2 linked regions of the Aeoliella mucimassa genome follow. The protein of the gene in region 1 binds, or shares a complex with, the protein of each later gene. Links are inferred from orthologs where the notes say so. Each region holds a gene or a part of one and is shown on either strand. Other genes may lie near its edges.

The links.
Region 2: the proteins of smc (region 1) and Pan181_RS22775 are in contact, whole or in part, in a crystal structure (PDB 3ZGX), measured with the Bacillus subtilis proteins. The link is inferred for Aeoliella mucimassa from one-to-one orthologs.

What each region holds. Positions count from the first base shown.
Region 1 is NZ_CP036278.1:4,731,312-4,741,423, reverse strand. The notes cover bases 3,870-8,000. They hold smc (chromosome segregation protein SMC), read left to right. Parts: upstream 3,870-4,200; coding sequence 4,201-7,800; downstream 7,801-8,000. Other genes in these bases: Pan181_RS18570 (hypothetical protein), read right to left, coding at 7,832-8,000; Pan181_RS18580 (flagellar basal body P-ring protein FlgI), read left to right, coding at 3,870-4,140. Also shown: Pan181_RS18595 (hypothetical protein), read left to right, coding at 1-1,428; rnpA (ribonuclease P protein component), read left to right, coding at 1,579-1,929; membrane protein insertion efficiency factor YidD, read left to right, coding at 1,926-2,162; more of Pan181_RS18580, read left to right, coding at 2,392-3,869; more of Pan181_RS18570, read right to left, coding at 8,001-8,146; sdhB (succinate dehydrogenase iron-sulfur subunit), read right to left, coding at 8,239-9,081; sdhA (succinate dehydrogenase flavoprotein subunit), read right to left, coding at 9,175-10,112. UniProt on the Bacillus subtilis protein: Required for chromosome condensation and partitioning.
Region 2 is NZ_CP036278.1:5,785,062-5,794,032, reverse strand. Bases 2,004-4,993 are described here. They hold Pan181_RS22775 (segregation and condensation protein A), read left to right. Parts: upstream 2,004-3,108; coding sequence 3,109-3,879; downstream 3,880-4,993. Other genes in these bases: Pan181_RS22770 (MBL fold metallo-hydrolase), read left to right, coding at 4,045-4,884; Pan181_RS22780 (hypothetical protein), read left to right, coding at 2,424-2,933; Pan181_RS22785 (hypothetical protein), read left to right, coding at 2,004-2,076. Outside these bases: Pan181_RS22795 (HEAT repeat domain-containing protein), read left to right, coding at 1-450; Pan181_RS22790 (hypothetical protein), read left to right, coding at 581-1,186; more of Pan181_RS22785, read left to right, coding at 1,582-2,003; Pan181_RS22765 (WD40 repeat domain-containing protein), read right to left, coding at 5,480-8,713. UniProt on the Bacillus subtilis protein: Participates in chromosomal partition during cell division. May act via the formation of a condensin-like complex containing Smc and ScpB that pull DNA away from mid-cell into both cell halves.

The sequences.
Region 1 (10,112 bases):
CAAGCCGAACTGCTGGCACCTAGCGCCCGCTACTTGGGGTGGCACGAGCCATGGCAAATCCGTCAGGCGCTGCTGGCAACCATGGCAGCTGGGCATCGCGGGCTGCTGGTGCGTACTCCTGGCCGACTGGCGAGCAGTTCGCCGGAAGCCAGGCGGCTCTGCGAGCAACTGCGGCTGCTCAATCGCGAGCTCATGCTGGCCGAGCCATGGCTGGTTACCGGCAAGCGCATCGCCGGCGCTGAACTACGAAGTTCGAACCAAAAGTCGATTGCCTGGCAGCTCGGTCGCTCGCGGCTGGTTTTTCTGCCGGGCGAGCCGCCATCGCAGCAACCAGCTAGCACCTCGCCGGTGCTCGTCGTGGCCGGCGTGCCGGAGAACTCCAAAGCCCATTTATTGACGCCTGCGGGGTTGGTCCCGCTGCGCGGCGAGCGAGTAACCGGCGGCTTTCAAGTGCCACTTACTCGTATCGCTTCGCCTCGCTGGGTGGTGTTGACCGACGACTCGCTGACCTTGGCCCAGATCGAACGCCGACTCGGCAACGAAGCTCCTCAGGCTGCTCAGGCAGCACGCACGCTGGCCATGGCCGACGTCATGGAGCTCGAAACCGTAATGCAACAGTTGCTCAACCCGCAGGCGAAGGCCCTCGCTGGGCGCGTGGCCGCGGTTCGCCAGCGACTTGAGCAGTGCGATCAACTGCTAGCCTCACGCAAGTACGCTTATGCGATTGAGTTGGCCCAAACCTCCAGCGATCAAACCGCGGAAGCTCGCCAGCAACTGTTCAAGTACGTTACCGCGACCACCGGTTTTGCCAGTATTCCCACGGAGTACGACCTGCGACTACTCCCCACGCATCAGGCGCTGCAGCCGGCGCTTGCCAGCCTGGTTCGTGGGCAGAATCTGCTTGTCGGCGGTGATTTTGAAGACCTCGCCTCAACGCAATCGGCCGGGTGGGTCCACACCGACTACGCGGATTCGCAGCACGACACCGCGGTGGAGTTCTCGCCGCGTGATCCCCAGCATGGTCGCGCCTGCTTGCGGTTGGTTGCTAAACCAACGAGTCAGGCCATGTTTACCAGCGACGACGATCCTCCGTCGGTTGTATGGGTAACCTCTCCGCGAGTTCCTCTGCAAGCGGGCAGCGTCGTGGAGATCACTGGTTGGATTCGAGTGGTGGGCTCGGCCGAGGCAAACGGCAAACTGTTGATTCAAGACACCCTTGGCGGACAGGAGCTGGCATTGCGAGTGCCGACCACCGCGGGATGGCAACCGTTCCGGATGGTTCGCACCGTGAATCAGACGAGCAGCGTACAGCTGCACCTGGCAGTGCAGGGGGGAGCTTTGGCCGATATCGACGCGGTGATGGTGCGGCCGATTTCGGTGCCCCGTCGCACCGCAAACCAGTCGTTTACTGCCCCGCCACGTCAGTAAAGCACTGTTTTGGAAGTCTCTTTCCGCTCCATTGCTGGTAGGTGGTATGGCTCCCTGTGCTAGCGGCTCCGTAGCGGGCAGCGGGCCAATCGTTTTAGAATGGGTGGGCCTCCTAAACCCTCACGTTTTACCTTTTCGCGTAGCGAAACCTTGGCCCACACCTTTCCGAAAACCCACCGCCTGCTCCAGAAGGACGATTTCGACCGAGTCTTTGCCGTGCGGCGAAGTCGCGCCGACGAGCGACTCGTGGTGTATGTCGCGCCGAACGAGTGCAAGCATCCTCGCTTGGGATTGGTGGTGTCGCGAAAGGTGGGCAACGCGGTCGCGCGGAATCGCTGGAAGCGACTGCTTCGCGAGGCCTTTCGGCTCACGCAGCACGAACTGCCCAACGTCGATCTCGTTTGTTTGCCCCGAGCCAAGGCGGTTCCGACCCTCGAGGAGCTTCAGCAATCGTTGGCTAAGCTCACAAGTCGCCGACCTCCGAAGAGGAAGCGATCGTGAAATTTCTTCGCTTGCTAGCACAGCTGCCTTCGATGATTCTGATCGGCATGGTCCGTTTCTATCAGCTCGGTATTAGCCCACTGCTAGGCAAAAACTGTCGGTTTCAGCCGACTTGCAGCGAGTATTTCATCCAATCAGTCCGCAAGTATGGCCCTCTACGCGGCAGTTGGCGGGGAGTGAAACGTATCGCCCGCTGTCATCCTTGGAACCCTGGTGGCTACGATCCTCCGTGAGATTGCAGTGGCGTGCGAAGCTCGTGTTCAGAGCACAAGTGCTAGCAGACACGAGCAAATACTTTGCCAAAGTTGCCGGATCGCCTTGACCGCATCTTCTACTCTAGGTAATCTCCGCCGTCGAATTTTATATTTGCGTTGAAGTTCTACGCGCAGGAAGCGCAACGCGAGCTTCGACGAGTTAGCATCCTTATTACGCCGGCACGGTTGCCGGATGGAGCACCCCAGCATGATGCGACGGGAACGCTTATCGCAACGAATCTTCTCTGGTCCAGAACCACTGTTGGTGGTTTGCTTGCTTGGGATCAGTATGTCGGTGGGCTGCATGAGTTACATTGGTTTGCCTGGCCGTGAGAAGGAAACCAAAACACTCGAAGACCTATCGGACGAAGCGCCCGATCTGGTTGGAAAGTACACGCATCCCTCTGGCATGGACTACGTGAAGATCGAAGCCATCTCGTTGGTGACCGGACTCGACGGCACCGGCGAAGATCCCGCTCCCACTCCTCAGCGGGCAGCGTTAATGGCCGAAATCAACCGTCACAACATTCAACATGCGGAGCAGTTGCTCGCGTCGACTAGCACGTCGCTGGTGCTCGTGCGAGGTTTCTTGCGTCCCGGCATTCAGGAAGGCGATCGCTTCGACGTCGAAGTGCGAACCCCCACACGTAGCGAAACCACCAGCCTTCGTGGCGGTTGGTTGTTGTCGGCGCGCATGACCGAACTGGCCGTGCTCGGTCAGCAGATTCGTTCGGGCCACATTCTCGGTGTTGCCGAGGGTGCCATTCTGGTCGACCCCAGTGCTACTGGCGAAGAGGACGAACCCTACGCCACGCGCGGTCGTGTGCTCGGTGGCGGTGTCGCGGTGAAGTCGCGCCCGATGGGACTCGTGATCGACGACCGGTACAAGTCGGTGCAAATGGCAACACGCCTTGCGAAAAGTATCAACCTTCGCTTCCACACTCGAATCGAAGGTCACAAGCGAGGCGTTGCAGATCCGAAGAACGACGAGTACGTCGAGATCTCGGTCCACCCTCGGTACAAAGACAACATTGGCCGCTACGTTCGCGTGCTGCAGAGTATTGCCGTGAACGAAACTGGCAACCAGCAGCAGCAACGCGTGCTAGTATTGGCCGAGCAAATACTCGACCCGCTTACCGCTGCCAAAGCGGCGCTGCAACTCGAAGCCTTGGGCGACGCGCAAGCGATCGAACTACTGCAAAAAGGCATGGCCTCGAGCGACACCGAAGTACGATTCTACGCCGCCGAAGCCTTGGCCTACCTCGACGACACCTCGGCCGTGGAAGTGCTGGCGCAAGTCGCTCGCGACGAGCCCGCGTTCCGCATCAATGCCATGGCTGCATTGAGTGCGATGGACGATCTCGAAGCATTCAACGCACTGTATAGCCTGCTGTCGGCCGATAGCGCTGAAACGCGTTATGGCGCCTTCCGCTCGCTGTGGGCGATGAATCCTCATGACCCAGCGATTGCTGGCTTCGACATGAATGGTTCGTTTAGCTACCACCGCCTGAACAGCGTGCAAGGTCCTCCGATGGTACACGTGACCAACAGCCTGCGTCCTGAAATCGTACTGTTTGGTGAGCAACCACCGCTGAAGCTGCCATTGTTGGTGGAAGCTGGTTCGGGGCTTATCGTCAACGGTACTCGCAACAATCAGCTGGTCATCAGCCGCTTGAAGCGGGGTAGCGAACCAGAACGACGGGTGATTGAGCCCGAAATCGACGAGCTGATTCGCACCATCGTCGAACTCGAAGGCACTTACCCCGACGTGGTGCAGGTGCTGCAAGCCGCCAAGAAGTGTGGTGCTCTCGATTCGCGACTCCGCGTCGACGCGTTGCCCAAGCCAGGTCGCGAATATCAACGCGATGGTGAAGGGGACGATCAAGGCGAAGTCGAAGAAGGCTCGCATTTTGATCTGGCCACACCGCTGCCCGATCTGTTTAAGTACAAGTCGTAAACTTCTGGACGCCTGCGACCGTCCCGCTTTGCTACCTATGTTCCCGAATGTTCCGTTCCGATGCTCAAAGCGCTCGAACTTGTTGGCTTTAAGAGCTTCGCGGACAAGACGCGATTCGAGTTCCACGAGGGCATTACGGTCGTCGTGGGGCCGAATGGTTCGGGCAAGTCGAACGTAGTCGACTCAATTAAGTGGGTGCTCGGTTCACAAAGTGCCAAAAGCCTACGTGGATCGGAGATGACCGACGTGATCTTCAACGGGTCTGGCAGTCGCAGCCCGTTGAACATGGCGGAAGTCACTTTGGTACTCGACAACCGCGATGGCAACTACGGCGGCGAACGCCTGGGCCGCGAGGTGGCGATCACCCGCCGGGTGTATCGCAGCGGGGAAGGGGAGTACCTGATCAACGGATCGGCCTGTCGGCGGCGCGACATTCGCGACCTCCTGGCTGGCACCGGTATCGGCACCGAAGCTTATAGCATCATCGAGCAAGGCAAGGTCGATGCGCTGCTGCAAGCGTCGCCACGGGATCGCCGGGCGATTTTTGAAGAAGCCGCCGGCATCAGTCGCTTTCGCGCCAAACGTCAGGACGCTGCTCGCCGGTTAGCGCGAGTCGAACAGAACCTGCTGCGACTGTCGGACATCGTCGACGAGGTCGAGAGTCGGCTGCGAAGCATCCGCATGCAGGCGGGTAAGGCGCAGCGTTATCGCGAAGGAGTGAAGCGACTCAAGGAGCTCCGCACCGAGATCGGCATTGCCGACTGGTTTCGGCTATCGGAACGCATCGATAACGTGGCCGGCGAGCTGGGCAACTTCCAGACCGACGACACAGCCCGTCGAGAGTGGATGGAGGAGGCTGATAACCAGTTGCCGAAACTGGCTGAGTCACTGGCCAACGCCCAAGCGGCCTACGATGCTTGCGACGAGCAAGTTACCACGCTTCGCGAACGCATCGCCAGTTGCCAGGCGACACTCAACGGCTTTGATGGCCGCAAGCAGGACCTCGAAGCCAACCTGAAATCGCTCGAAGAGCAGCGCCGCGCGGCCGAAGCGACGCCGGCCACGGATGGGGCCGATCGCGATTCGTTGGCGGCCAAATTGGAAGTCGCCGAGAGCGACTACGACGAAAACAGCCGCGTGTTGGCCGATACTAGCCAGCGTCTGCACGAGCAAACCACGCTGGTGGAGCGTTTGGAAATTCAAGCTCAGGACATCGCCGAGCGTCACGCCGCGACTGAGAATCGCCGCAATTTGATGAGCCAAAAGCTCGAGTCGAACATCGATCGACAGCAAGCTCAGAAGGAGCAAGTCGCTCGTTTGATTGCCGAGCTGGCCGATTTGCGCGAGCAGTTGGAAAAGCTAAATCAGGAGATCGAAGAACTCACCACCAAGCACTCTGGCGCAGAGCATGAGTCGAACTCCAGTGAAGCGGAGCTCTCTCAGTCGCGCGACCGTTTGGCAGCCAGCCAGAGACGCCTGGACGAAGTGCGTCGCGAACATCAGCGGGCCGAGTCGGAGCTGGTCGCCTGCAAGCATCGCATCGAACTCATCGGCGAGATCGATCGTCAGCAGCAAGCGACGAGTCAGCAGGTGCGAGAGTTTGTTTCGCAAACGTTCGGTATTCGTCCGCAGTTGGTTGCCGACGTGCTGCACGTGGATGTCGATACCGCTCCCATCATCGAGGCGGCGCTCGGAGCGCTGGCCGAGTACGTGCTGGTACCTTCATCGGTGAACCTGCTCGACCACGCTGGGGAGCTTCCCCCTGGAGCGAGGATGATGCGGCTCGACTGGCGATCGCCTCCGGCTGCTATCGACCAGCTCGATCTCTCCGACGAACCGGGCGTGTGGGGACGGGCCGATCAGTTTGTCGATAGCGAGGCTCCCTATCAACCATTGATTCGCCGGTTGCTTGGCCGCACCTGGCTGGTCGATTCGCTCGCTACCGCCCATCGACTGAGCGGCATGGAGACCGGACTGAATTTCGTGACCGCCGATGGCGATGTAGTCGGGGCCGATGGCACCATCGTTGCTGGCCTGCGCGACGAAGCGCGGACGTCGCTAACTCGTCGGCAAAACATCGAGCAGCTGAGAGCCCAAGCGGTCGAGCTGAAAACTGACGTCGATCAGTTGGCCAAACAGCAGCGGGAGCTGGAAGCGACCATCACCAGCATTCAGCAGCAATCCTCCGACGCGTTTGAGAATAATCGTCAGGCGATTCAGCATCTGGCAGCGACTCGCGAACGTCTTGCCGTGCTGCAAACGCAGCGCGAAGTGAACGTCAAGCGAGCCGCAGAGGCTGGGAGCTTTGTCGAGTCGCAAGCGGCCCAAACCGAATCGTTGGACCAAGAGATCGAACGCACCCGCGCGGCGATTGTCACGCTCGAAGAGCAGTGCGCCCGCCTGGCGACGCTCCGCGAAGACTTTTCCGCCCGGCTCGACGAGGCCTCGCGAGTTCGCAAGGAGTTGGTGGAGAAGGAAAACCAGCAGCAGCTCGAACTGGCCAAGCTGGGAAGCAAAGTGGAGATGCTACGAACCTCGCTGCAACACGCGACCGAGAGACGGGCGACGAGCGAAGTTTTGGAGGAGCTGAGCAAGCATGCGGAAACCTTGCAGACCAGGCTCCAGAATCTCGGCGGCGAACGCGAGCGGTTGGAAGCGGAGCTCGCGGAGCTGAACACCCAGTTGCAGGAGTTGTTGCCGCAGCGAGAACTGCACCAAGTAAAGCGCAAAGAGATTAGCGAACAACGCGACGAGCTGAACAAGAAGCTGCAAGCTGCCCGGCGGCAGATCGACGAATCGCAAGCCCGCCGATCGCAGTTGGAGGTCACCCTGGCCAAGCTCGAACATCAGCGACAAGCCTTGGTAGACCGCTTGCAAGAAGATTACGAGATCGACCTGCCGACCGTGGCTGCACAGGCTCCCGCCGAGCGGCCCGCGATCGATCGCAAGCAGATCGAGACAGAGATCAACCAGATCCGCGACGGGCTCCATCGCATCGGAGCGGTGAACGTCGATGCGCTAGAAGAACTGGAAGAGATTGAATCGCGGTTCGAGTCGATCTCGGCCCAGTACAACGACCTGTCGCAAGCCAAGGCCAGCCTGGAGCGGCTGATGTCGAAGCTGAACAGCGAAAGCCGTCAGCTGTTCCTCTCCACGGTCGAAACGGTTCGCGGGCACTTCAAGGAGTTGTTCCGCCGGCTGTTCGGTGGCGGTGAGGCCGACATTCTGCTGGAGGATGCCGAAGGGGACGACGCGCTGGAATGCGGTGTCGAGATCCGAGCCTGCCCGCCTGGCAAAGACACGCGTACTATTTCGCTGCTCTCGGGTGGCGAGAAGACCATGACCTGCGTGGCCTTGCTGCTGGCAATGTTCCGCAGCAAGCCGAGCCCGTTCTGCATTCTCGACGAAGTCGACGCCGCGCTCGACGAAGCGAACATCGGCAGGTTCGTTGGTGTGTTGTCCGACTTCCTGTCGTCGACGCAGTTCGTGGTGGTGAGTCACTCGAAGAAGACGATGACCGGAGCGGACACCATTTACGGGGTCACGATGCAAGAATCTGGTATCTCGAAGCAGGTCTCCGTACGGTTCGACGACGTGACCGACGACGGGTTCATTAAGCCGACTGCTAAACCGGCCGCTTCGGATCGGAAAGCGGCCTAGACTCAGACCTGCAGGTGTCGCCGCGAGCGACCTACTGAGCAGGTGCGGTGTCGTCCACCGGCCTGGCGGGTGGTGCGGTGGCTGGGTCCAGAAAGCAAGACTCTGGCATGCCGACCGGGGTAAAGGACGAGCAGCATCCGCCCGTCGTGCAGCGGTAGTTACTTGCTTTGGAGTTTCCCGATAGCTGCGAGGCAGTCTCGGGCGAGGCGTACGCGACCAAGTTCACCAGTAATAGCGAGACTAGCACCGCACCCATAATGGACACCGCGACATGCAGTCGCGTGGTGCGGCGTGGTTCGTTGCCGATGAGCAACTCGGTCGATTGCCGGGGGGTGCTGTCGTGCATGCGGTCGCTAAGGGAAATGTGGTTTTCACTATCGGCTAGGTCAAAGCTACGGAGTAGCCCTCGCTCTACGATAGTGTACGCACCAAAGTCGCTTAGCGATCGAAGATTGTCTTGAAGCTGTACCAAGTAGCCTGGCGGCCGGCACGAGCGATCGAGGTGGTCAGCGGGATTTCTTTGGGGCAGACCGACACGCAGTTTTGCGAGTTGCCGCAGACCTGGATGCCGCCGGCCGAGGTCAACGCTTCCAGACGCTGGTCGGAAATCATGCCGCCAGTTGTGTGATCGTTGAACAGTATCGCCTGGCTGATGGGAGCGGCTCCCAGGAACTTGCCTTGTTCGGCTTCGGTCTGGCGTGCCTCGTGCTCTTCGATCGATTCGTTTGGACGGCGAGTCGCTTCGACCTTCAGGTATTGGGGGCAGGCTTCCACGCAGCAACCGCAAGTCATGCATTCCGACAGGGGATAGCGTTGTTCTTGCGACTCTTGAGATTCCTTGGGACCTGCACCGCGATCGTAGTAATCGTCGACAGGCACCCAGGCTTTCACGCGTTCCAGAGCACGGAACATGCGACCGCGGTCGACCATCAGGTCGCGAACCACGGGGAACTTGGTCATTGGTTGCAGCTCGATTTCGCCATCATGCTCTTCGAGCAAGCGGTCGACCAGGGCCGAGCACGACTGCCGAACGCGGCCGTTGATCACCATGGTGCAGGCGCCGCAGACTTCTTCCAGGCAGTTGCAGTCCCAGGCGACTGGCGTGGTTTCTTTGCCTTCGGCGGTGCGAGCCATCGTGGCAATTTTTTGCAGCACGCTAATGACGTTCAGGTTGGGCTCGTAGGGAATACGAAACGTTTCCCAGTAGCTCTGCTGACCGGGACCGGCCTGGCGGAGAATGCGGACGTCGAATGATTGCCGCTGGGTGGCGGAAGCTGTCATGGCGAGCCTTCAGGACAATTGGCGTAATCTTGGGCGTGTATAGGAAATTGTAGGACGCGGTATGGTAGCCGCCAAGCTTAATCGGGGCGGACCTTAGCTCGAGGCCCCAGCCGGTTCGGCTTGCGAGGCTTTTTGCTGGCGTTCCTTCCAAACCTGTTCGATAATGTCGCCACCGACGATGCCGTACAGGCGTGGACGGGGCGGAATGAGCGAGGTATCGACATCTTCATAGCTCAGTGTCGGATCGCCCTTCGAATCGAAGGTGGCAATCGTCGACTTCAGCCACTTCTTGTTCTTGGCGTCGAACTTGTCGCACCAGGCTTCGGCTTGTTGACGACGCTCGGCTGGGTCTTCCGACTCGATGCCGGGCATGTCGAACTCGGGCTTGTAGTGGGCACCGCGGCATTCGTCGCGAGCCAGGGCTCCTTGGAGCAGGGCCTTCGCCAGCGGGAACATGTCGAGCAAGCTCTTGGTGAACATCACGTTCTGGTTGGTCCAGGTGCCGGTGTCCGACAGCGAGCAGTTCCTTGCCCGTTCGTGCAGTTCGTAGATCTTGTCGACCGCGGATTGCAGTTGATCGTTGCGACGTACCACCGTGGCGGCCTTGGTCATTTCCTGACCAAGCTCTTGGTGGATGACGTAAGGATTCTCGCCGCCGGCGGGGCGGTCGAGCAGTTGCTTGTGTTCCATTTCCTTCTTGGAACGCTCCGCACGCATCAGCAAGTCGAACTGCTCATCGCCGGCCGAAGCACCCAGCGAGGCGAGGTCGGTCGCGATGCAGGGGCCGACAAACAGGCCGGTGAAGATGCACGACAGCAGCGAGTTGGCACCCAGGCGGTTACCGCCGTGGTACTGGTAATCGCATTCGCCGATGGCGTAGAGACCAGGGATGTTGGTCACGTGGTTACGCGGCGACGTGGGATTCAATCCACCCGCAGCGGTACGCTCGTAGTCGGCCCACAGACCGCCCATCGAGTAGTGCACCGCGGGAAAGATCTTCATCGGCTGGTCGCGGGGGTCGACGCCTTGGA
Region 2 (8,971 bases), 1.1 Mb from region 1 along the record:
GCAGTGCTGCAGCGCGACCGCCAGAAGTTCGGCGATCGCGACTACGGTCGGGCGCTGCAGGTGCTGGCCAAGCTGTGGAAGGAAGCCGACGACAAGCAACCGGTTCGCGACATGCTCGAAGACGCCCTGCAAGATCCTTCGCGCAAGGCCCGCCAGGGAGCGATCGAAGCCCTCGGCGAATTGGGCGATCGCACGGCCGTTGCCGCTCTGCGTTCGTACGCCGATCGCGAAGGGGAAGGTCGCAACGCAACCGCTGCGGCCGCGGCGATCAAGAAGCTGGAAGACGATGCCCCCTTCGTCCCGCGGGAAGTGCAGGAACTTCGCAAACAGCTCGGCGATCTCACCAAGCAGCAAGCGAAACTGCAAAAGGAACTCGATACGCTCAAGAGCAAGCTCGAGGCCCGGCCCGAAGAATCGTCGGCCGATGTCTCGACCACTCCTGGTTTATAAGTGTTTTTCGCGAGCTGCTCCTGGTAGCAACAAGCGTTGAATTCGTCTTGACGGTGGGGCGGGGGTTTGCAAAACTCCCCGCCCCACACGTGTTTTCGACCCATTGTTTCTCAAGGAGGAGGCACGCGCCATGCGTTGTCTTTGTGCTCTCGTTAGCCTGACCTTTGTTACTGCCCTCGGTTGCGGGGGAGGCGATACCGCTTCGAATGCTCCGTCGACAGGTGGCACCGCTACGTCGGCGTCGGCCAGCGCGTCGGATATCAACAAGCATCCCGCGGTAGTTTCGTCGACCAAGTTTCTCAAGGCCATCTCGACCGGCGATCAGACCACTGCCATGGGTTGCTTAACTCCGCTCGCGGCCAAGCAACTCGAAGACTACGGACAGGGATTCAAATTCGCAGCTGTTGCTGAGGCCGATTTTAAAGCGACGAATCTTCGCGAAAATGCGATGGACACCGACGAAACAGCGGTGGAATATCACATGACCGTCAGCGACGGAACCGAATCGGTCGAGCTCGATTTGTGCTGCATCATGCGACAAGTGAACAACGACTGGCGGTTGAGCGGTATCGTTTATGACCTTGGTAACGGTCAAGAACCGGTACTCGTGAACTACGAAGCAGCACCACAGCAACCAGCGAATACCGCAAATTCGGCGCAGACCGCCGCAAATTCGGGCGCGGAGGCCGCGGCTGCGGAAACTGCTCAGGCTCCCGCTGGTGCGCAAAATCGATAATCGAAAACGACCTAAATCTATAATTTACAAGCACTTATGGCCCCACTCCGGCATCTCGCCCGGTGTGGGGCCTGTGTTTTGCGCCAAGAAAAGTTTCCCAGAAACATTCAAGAAAGGGGTGCCCCCCTTGGACAACGTTTGTCCCCCTGCTACTCTTTTCCTTGCTAATCGACAAGGTTAGCGTAGTCTTTGCATACTACATTACTTACCCCACCTGCAGGTTCTGCCTGCTCCATTGGCTCTGATGTGTAAGCAGAGTCAGTTGTAGTCAAATCGAACCGATAAGTTTCGGTTCATTCGATTGCTTCCGTCGCACGTGTCGGCGGGACCCATTTATGAAGCAATCGATTAGTGTTCCGTGTTGGTACATGTGATTCTCTCAGAAGGAGAAAGTGATGAAGTCGACCAACTTGCTGCGTGTTTTCGCGTTGATGGTTGTTGCCGCTTTTGCCGTTGCTACTGCGAACCAAGCCGAAGCTGGTTTTGGTCTGCTGTGCAAGCTGCGTGGTGACGACTGCTGCACCCCTTGCTGCGAGCCCGCTCCCTGCTGCGAGCCCGCCCCTGCACCTTGCTGCGAGCCTGCTCCTTGCTGCGAAGCCGATCCTTGCTGCCCCAAGCGTTGCGGCCTGTTCGCTCGCCTGAAGGACAAGTTCGGTAAGAAGTGCTGTGATCCTTGCTGCGAAGCTACTCCTTGCTGCGAAGCTCCTTGTGAGCCCGCTCCTTGCGTGGAAGCTGCTCCTTGCGAACCAGCTCCTTGCTGCGAGCCCGCCCCTTGCTGCGAAGCTGATCCTTGCTGCAAGAAGCCTTGCTTGTTCAGCCGCTTGAAGGACAAGTTCGGCAAGAAGTGCTGCGACACCTGCTGCGAACCCGCTCCTAGCTGCGGTTGCTAAGTTGACGCCGGTTTCCCGCGAAACCAGCTCAACTTCGTAGGGACTCGCCCTCCCGGCTATGAGTCCAAGACCACCTTCGAGCGTGATATACGCCTGATCGTGGTACTAATGAACTCCAAAAAGCTTGATGGCTTCGGTCATCAAGCTTTTTTCGTTCCTCCCCCGTTGGCAGTGCTATAGTTGACTCCTACACATAACTTACATAGGTTGAGTAAACCGCGCTGGACAGGAAGACTATTGCGCCCACAGCAGGATCGCTGAAATCGGTGCCGCGTGGCGGTTTCGCTCGCGTCGGTTATTCGCCCTGCCGAAGATAGGGCCGTTATTCGAAAACTGAGGAGATTGTGATGAAATCGATTCTTCGTTTTGTGGTGGTTGCTGCCATCTGCACTATGTTCGCTGGCAGCGCTAGCGAAGCCGAGGCCTTTGGCCTGTTCAAGAAGTTCCGTAACCGCTGCTGCAAGACTTCGTGCTGCGAAGTCGAGACCTCCTGCGGCTGCAATACTGGCTGCGGCTGCGACACTGGTTGCGGTAGCACCGAAGTGATCGTGGAAGAAGAGTACACCGAGCCCACCGAGGTTTCGCCAGCCGACACCATGCCTGCTGTGCCTGAACCTCCAGCCGAAGAAGCCGTAGAAGAAGCCGCTCCCGCGGCGGAAGCTGCTGCTACCGAAGCTCCTGCTGAGGAGGCTGTAGAAGAAGCCGCTGAAGCTCCTGCCGAAGCCGCGGAAGAAGCCGCTGCTGAAGCGACCGACGCTGCTGCAGAGGCCACTGAGGAAGCTGCCGATGCCGCAGGCGATGCCGTTGAGGAAGCTAGCGACGCGGTGGAAGATGCCACCGAAGCTCCTAATGCCTAAGTCGCCAGTCGACGCTTCGTAAAACGTAAACCAAACACCCCGGCCGGGCCTACTGCCTTGTCGGGGTGTTTGCGTTTGCTAGCACGAAACTCGAATGGACCTCGTCGGCTCGGTCTGCAATAACTCGCGTCGTCTGCGTTGCCTCCGATCTACCTCCACCGAATCGACCGCCCCGATGCAATTTCGCGTCCAACTCGACGTGTTCAACGGTCCCCTCGACCTGCTGCTCCACCTGGTGCGCAAGCACGAGGTCGATATTAGCAACATTCCGGTCGCGGCCGTGGCCGACCAGTTTCTGGAGCACGTTTCGGTGCTCGAGCAGATCGACGTCGACGCGGTTGGCGACTTTCTCGACCTGGCCAGCACGCTGATCGAGATCAAATCGCAGATGGTGCTCCCTCGTCAGGAAGCCGAAGAGCCCGAGGAGTTGGAAGATCCCCGCCAGGAGCTGGTGGAACGCCTGCTCGAGTTCAAAAAGTACCGCGACGCGTCGCAGCATCTCGAACAACGCGGCCGCGAATGGCAGGATCGCTACGCCCGGGCGGCCAACGACCTTGGCTCGCGTCAGAAGCACGAGGAGGTGCCCGCCATCGCTGGCGTGGAGCTGTGGGACCTCGTCAGTGCGTTTGGGCGGGTGCTACGCGACAAGCTGGCCAAGCCGGTGGCCACCAGCATTACGTACGACGACACGCCGATACACGTCTACATGCAGCGTCTCGACGAGCGTCTGCAACGCGAAGGCAGCGTGACCTTCTTCGACCTCTTCCCCAACGCGGTCCACAAATCGACCCTCGTTGGCATGTTTCTGGCGGTGCTCGAAATGGTGCGGTACCGCTACGCTTTGGCGCATCAGGCCGAGCGGTATGGCGACATACTCATCGAGCCAGGCCCCGAAAAGCTGCCAGCTCAGATCAAAGTGAGTGCAGTCAGTGAGTCGGCCGATTGAGCCGCAACTCGCGATTCTCCGGGCAATTGCCGAAAACCGGGGCGGGTTGGCTCCTGCCGACGAACCTCGATAATTGGTATCATGTCGCTCTTTTCCATGGTTCTGTGGTTTTCATGGCTTCGTGGATATCAGTACGCACCCCCTACCTGTTGATTCGAACTCCAGATGGTTGAGAACGCCCCCCTGCAATCGTTGCAACATCGCGGTCTAACGATCGAGGGCTACTCGCGCGCGGCCGTGCAGTCGTACTGGCGCATCCCCGAGCTTGGCATCGGATTCGATCTCGGCGCACAGCCCTGGAGCTTCATGGGGACTGACACTTGGTTTGTGTCGCACGCACACCTCGACCACATCGCAGCCTTGCCGGTGTACGTCGCTCGCCGGCGGATGATGAAAATGGCCCCGCCCACCATCTACTTGCCGACGTCGGCCATCGAACCGGTCGAAGCGATCCTGCAGAACTTCACGCGACTCGACCGCGGCCGGTTGCCTGCCGACCTGCGGCCGATCGAGCCTGGCATGGAGATCAAGCTGTCGCGGGAGTACGTGGTCACCACGGTGCCGACCAAGCACACGGTGCCGTCGATGGGCTTCGTGGTCTGGCAGTGCCGCAAGAAGCTCAAGCCGGAGTACGAGGGACTCGCCGGCATGCAGATTCGCGACCTCCGCCTGGCTGGCACCGAAGTGTCCGAGGAACGCCGCGACGCGGTGCTCGCTTACCTTGGCGACAGTTCCCCGCCGGGACTCGACGACAACCCCGAGATGTACCAGGCCAAGGTGCTGATCTGCGAACTCACGTTCGTCGCGCCGGGCCATCGCAAAGAGAAGATCCACAAGTTCGGGCATATCCACCTCGACGACTTCGTGGAACGCCGCGAGCGGTTCGAAAACGAACTGATCATCGCGTCGCACCTGAGCACCCGCTACCACGAAAACACGGTCCGCAAACTCGTGAAAAAAGCCCTGCCCGACATGCTCAACGGGCGACTCCATCTGTGGCTGTAGCACTATCCAGGGTAGCGCTTTGGCTCACGGAACTCGCCGGCGCACACCCCTTCGCTAGGCGACGATTCCCTTTCAGGGAATGTTTGAGTAGAAGGCTAGCTATCCAGTTGTCGGTTGTGCTCTTGTCCTCCGCGGGCTCTGCGTCTCTGCGTGAGGATTCTTATGCTGGCTCCCGCTCCACATCGTTAGCCGACGCCTCCGGCTGCGGGCGAAACAACTTTTCTGAATGCACCGGTTTTTGCTGGGAAATGGCCACCTGATTTGCTATAAACAGGTAGTGTTCAGGTGTATCTGTGTTGTTGTGTAAGAAAGGAGCCTGCTGTGGATCGTTGCTTGTGGTTGTGCGAAGCGAATCGGTGCTTGGTTACGCGTCGTCGTGGGGGGAGTTTTGCCCCCACTCGCCAGCGGTGTGGGGCGAAATGACTGGCGATGGATTTCCCGTTAGATGAAAAAACGCCTGCAAATACAGGGGGAAAGGCAATGCTCGCGGCCGACGTGCAATCAGAATAAAGCCCCCACGAATCGATTTCCCGCTTTTGGGGGCAATTCGGTGGGGGCAAAAAAACGATGCGACCTTTCACGGTTTCTGCCTGGATCACTCCGGTGCTGGTTCGGTGTCAGGCTCTGCTTGCAGTTCTGGCTCCGCTTCCTCAGCAGCATTGGTTTCAGCGTTGGCAGCTTCGTCGGCTGGTGGTTCGTCGGCTGGTGGTTCGTCGGCTGGTGGTTCGTCGGCTGGTGGTTCGTCGGCTGGTGGTTCGTCGGCCACCGGTTCGGTCGGCTTTGTTGGTTCGTTGGGGGTAAGCGTTATTTTCCCTAGTTCGACCGCATGCTGTAAATCGTCTTGACCTTCGATGTTCCACACTCGCAGCGTGCCATCCAGGCTCACCGAAGCCAGCTTGGTGCCATCGGGCGAAAGCCGAATGTCGGTTATTCGCAAGCAGTGACCAAACAGATGGCAACGCTGTTGTCGCGTATCCGCATCAAACACAGAAATCTGATGCCCGTCCACTTCGGGATGGGAAATGGTCAACCGCTCGGAGGTCGAAGCAATCAGCCGATGCTTGCTCGAGCTATCGATGGAGCGAATTGCAAATTGTTCAGCGACAGGCAGCTCAGGACGCGCTATGAGAGGATACTCGTTCTCTGGCCAAGCAGCAGTAAGCACAGGCAAAAACTTCTTCTCTTGAAGGCTGAATCCCATGATCCCCGACAATTGCCCCCCGATTAGCAGGTTGTTTTCCATGGCTTCAAGCGAGACACAATTGTTTAGCCCAGCGAATCGGATCCGATGAACAACTTCGCCTGTATCGACGTTCGCCACGCAGTTATGCGATTGGGTAGAGATCGCCAGCTGCTTGCTATCGTCAAAGAAATCAATGTCGCCCACGCCGGCGCCGATGTTAATCTTGGTGATTCCAGCACCGACTTCTTTCTTGCGCCAGATCCAAACCTCCCCTTCGCTGCTACCAACGGCCAGGTAGTTGCCATCGGGCGAGAATCGCACCACGGTGAGCAGGCCAGGGGGTGGGTCGAGTTCCGCGTGCTCGACTCCCTCGTCGGTGAGTGTCCATACGTAGAGCTCTCCCTCTGCGTTGTCGTATCCGCCGACCGTGGCCAGTTTGCCTTCGGTCGGATGGAAATCGAGCGAGCGCACGACGGTGAGCACCGGCAGTTCAAACTTCAGGTCGCCCGTCGCCGCATCCCACAACTTGATCTGATGTCCACGATCGGTGCCGCCGGTGGCGATCATGTCGCCCTCGGGCGAGTAAGCAACGCTCAGCAGCACTCGCGCATCGGCCAACCGATCCCAGAGTTGCCGCTCGGAGACCTTCGACGCATCGGCCCACGTTCGATAACGGAGCAACTGCTTCTTGTCGGTAAAGTAATTCTGGTAGTACTGATGTCCCATTTTCTCCAACGCAGGGCGGGCCAATTCGCGATCGCTGAGCCGCAAAGCCGTCCACGCCCGCAGGGTCGGGTACATGGTTGTGCCGGTGAACTTGTTCGCGAGAAGCACGGATCCTTGGTGAATCCGCTCATAGTCGAACCCAAAGCTGCTAAGGTGCCCTTCGTCGAAAAAACACTTCATCTGGTTAAATACCCAGGCATACATCATGGCGCCATGTTCTTCGTCGCGTTTGTCGGCCTCGGCTTGCAGGAAGGCCGCCAAGTCGCCCGGCTCGCCCATCCAGCGAGGCAGCAAACAAATGCCCATCGACGAGTACAAAGGCAGATAGTCTTCGTTCACCGCACGCCCTGCGAGAAACGACATCATCAAGGTTTCTTTGGGAAGTCCCAATCCTTGACCGATGCGGATTTGCAACTCGAACAACGCGGGATCGTCGCCGGTTCGCTCTTGGGCTTCCAGCAGCAGCTCGGCCGCTTGGATCAGTCGCGTTTTGAATTGGAGGTACCCTTCTTCGGTGACCGATCCGATATACCCGGTTCCGCGGGCAACCCACGCGTACGCGTGCAGGGCTTCGGCTTTGCCGATGCGGGCGGTGCTCGACTCGGGATACGCCTCGAGCCAGGCATCGAACTTCGCCAGATGATCGCGCCAGCCAGACGAGGTTGTATCTTCAGGTTGTCGCACGGCCTGGTAGAGCTTCCAGTACATGGGGAATCCCATCATGTCGAACGAACCTCTTTCACGAAACTTGTCTGCCAGTTTCTCGAGTGTTTCGAAATCGCTATTCGCCCAAGCACTCTCGGCTTGCGCCAAGCGGTAGCCGATCACGAGTTCTGCCGACCAGGCCGGGGGCGGCAGTTCGAACAGGCGAATGTCGCCATTCTCATAGACGCTAATTCCCTTTCGCGCATCGGGGCTGACGACAGCCAGTTGCACGTCGGTACGTTGCGGGGGAAACTTCTGAGTGAATCCTCCGACGTCGTAATCGTAGAACGTCAGGCTGCAATCTCCATCGTAGATCGCCATCACGTTGCAGCCTCGCAAGAATTGCAGGTCCCGACACTTGGTTTCCATCGAAAGCTCGTGCTGACCGATCCTTTTTTGGTTCTTCTGGTTGTACGCCATGATTTGGCCATTGTCGGTAGCCATGAAGACCAGATGCCGATCGTCGGTCGAAGCGGCAATATCAATCGGCTGCCCCAGCGGCTTGTCGAAAACGTGATCGCTAAACTCCATGCCGCCTGCGCGAAGCCTTCCGACGTACCACACTCCTTCTTCTTTGCTTTCCAGTCGCAACGACTGAAAACAAGCCATCATGCCAAGTTGAGCAAGCCATTCACAAGGTTCGCTACCAGTTGTGAGGGTAAACTGCGATGCGTCGTGGATACTCCGATCAAACTTCGGGTCGAAGCTTGCGAAGTTACGTACCGCCGTGTTGGTCTGCAAGTCGTACAGGTACATCTTGATGTGAAGCCGGTTGTGGTTCTCTCGCTGCTGAACGTCCGCACCGCCCACAACAACGTATCGTGGATCTTCTGCAAACCGGCACCTTGGCAGCGGAATCGTCTCGTCGCGTATCGACTGTACTTGCTCGCCAGTCGCAAGATCCCACACGATGCATTCGCCATCGTCGTGGGTTGTGACCGCCAGCTTGCTGTCGGGGGCGATATCGAGATCGTACACCTTTTTGCCCTTTGGCAGGTCCCAAGAGAGCACCTCGGAACCAGTAGAGCTTTCGCGATACACGGCATGACCATCGTCGTCGATTGTCAGCGCGTGGGTCGAGTCGACGGTGAACGCAACCTGCTGGACGGTGCTGCTATGTCCCTTTAAAGCAAAGGAGTTTATCTGCTTGATCTCGTTGGCGTTGACATACTCAGGAACTTGCACCACCGGCAAATCGACTGGCGTGAACAGCACTTCGTTGCTATTCGAGCGAACAGTATTTGTAGGTCGCGGACTGGATGACTTCGATTGAACTCCCGAAGGCCGAATCAGCCTCGGCTCCGGCTTTGGATGAGCACTCTCCGGAGTCGACACCGCGGTGTCCCCCTCGCCGCACCCGACCAACGCACAAGCCCCGACCATACAAAACCAGGTGCACAGAAGTTGCACCGAAAATTGCTTGCCAAATCGCTTCACCGCGACACCCCCTAGTAGGATCCTGATGCAGTTACC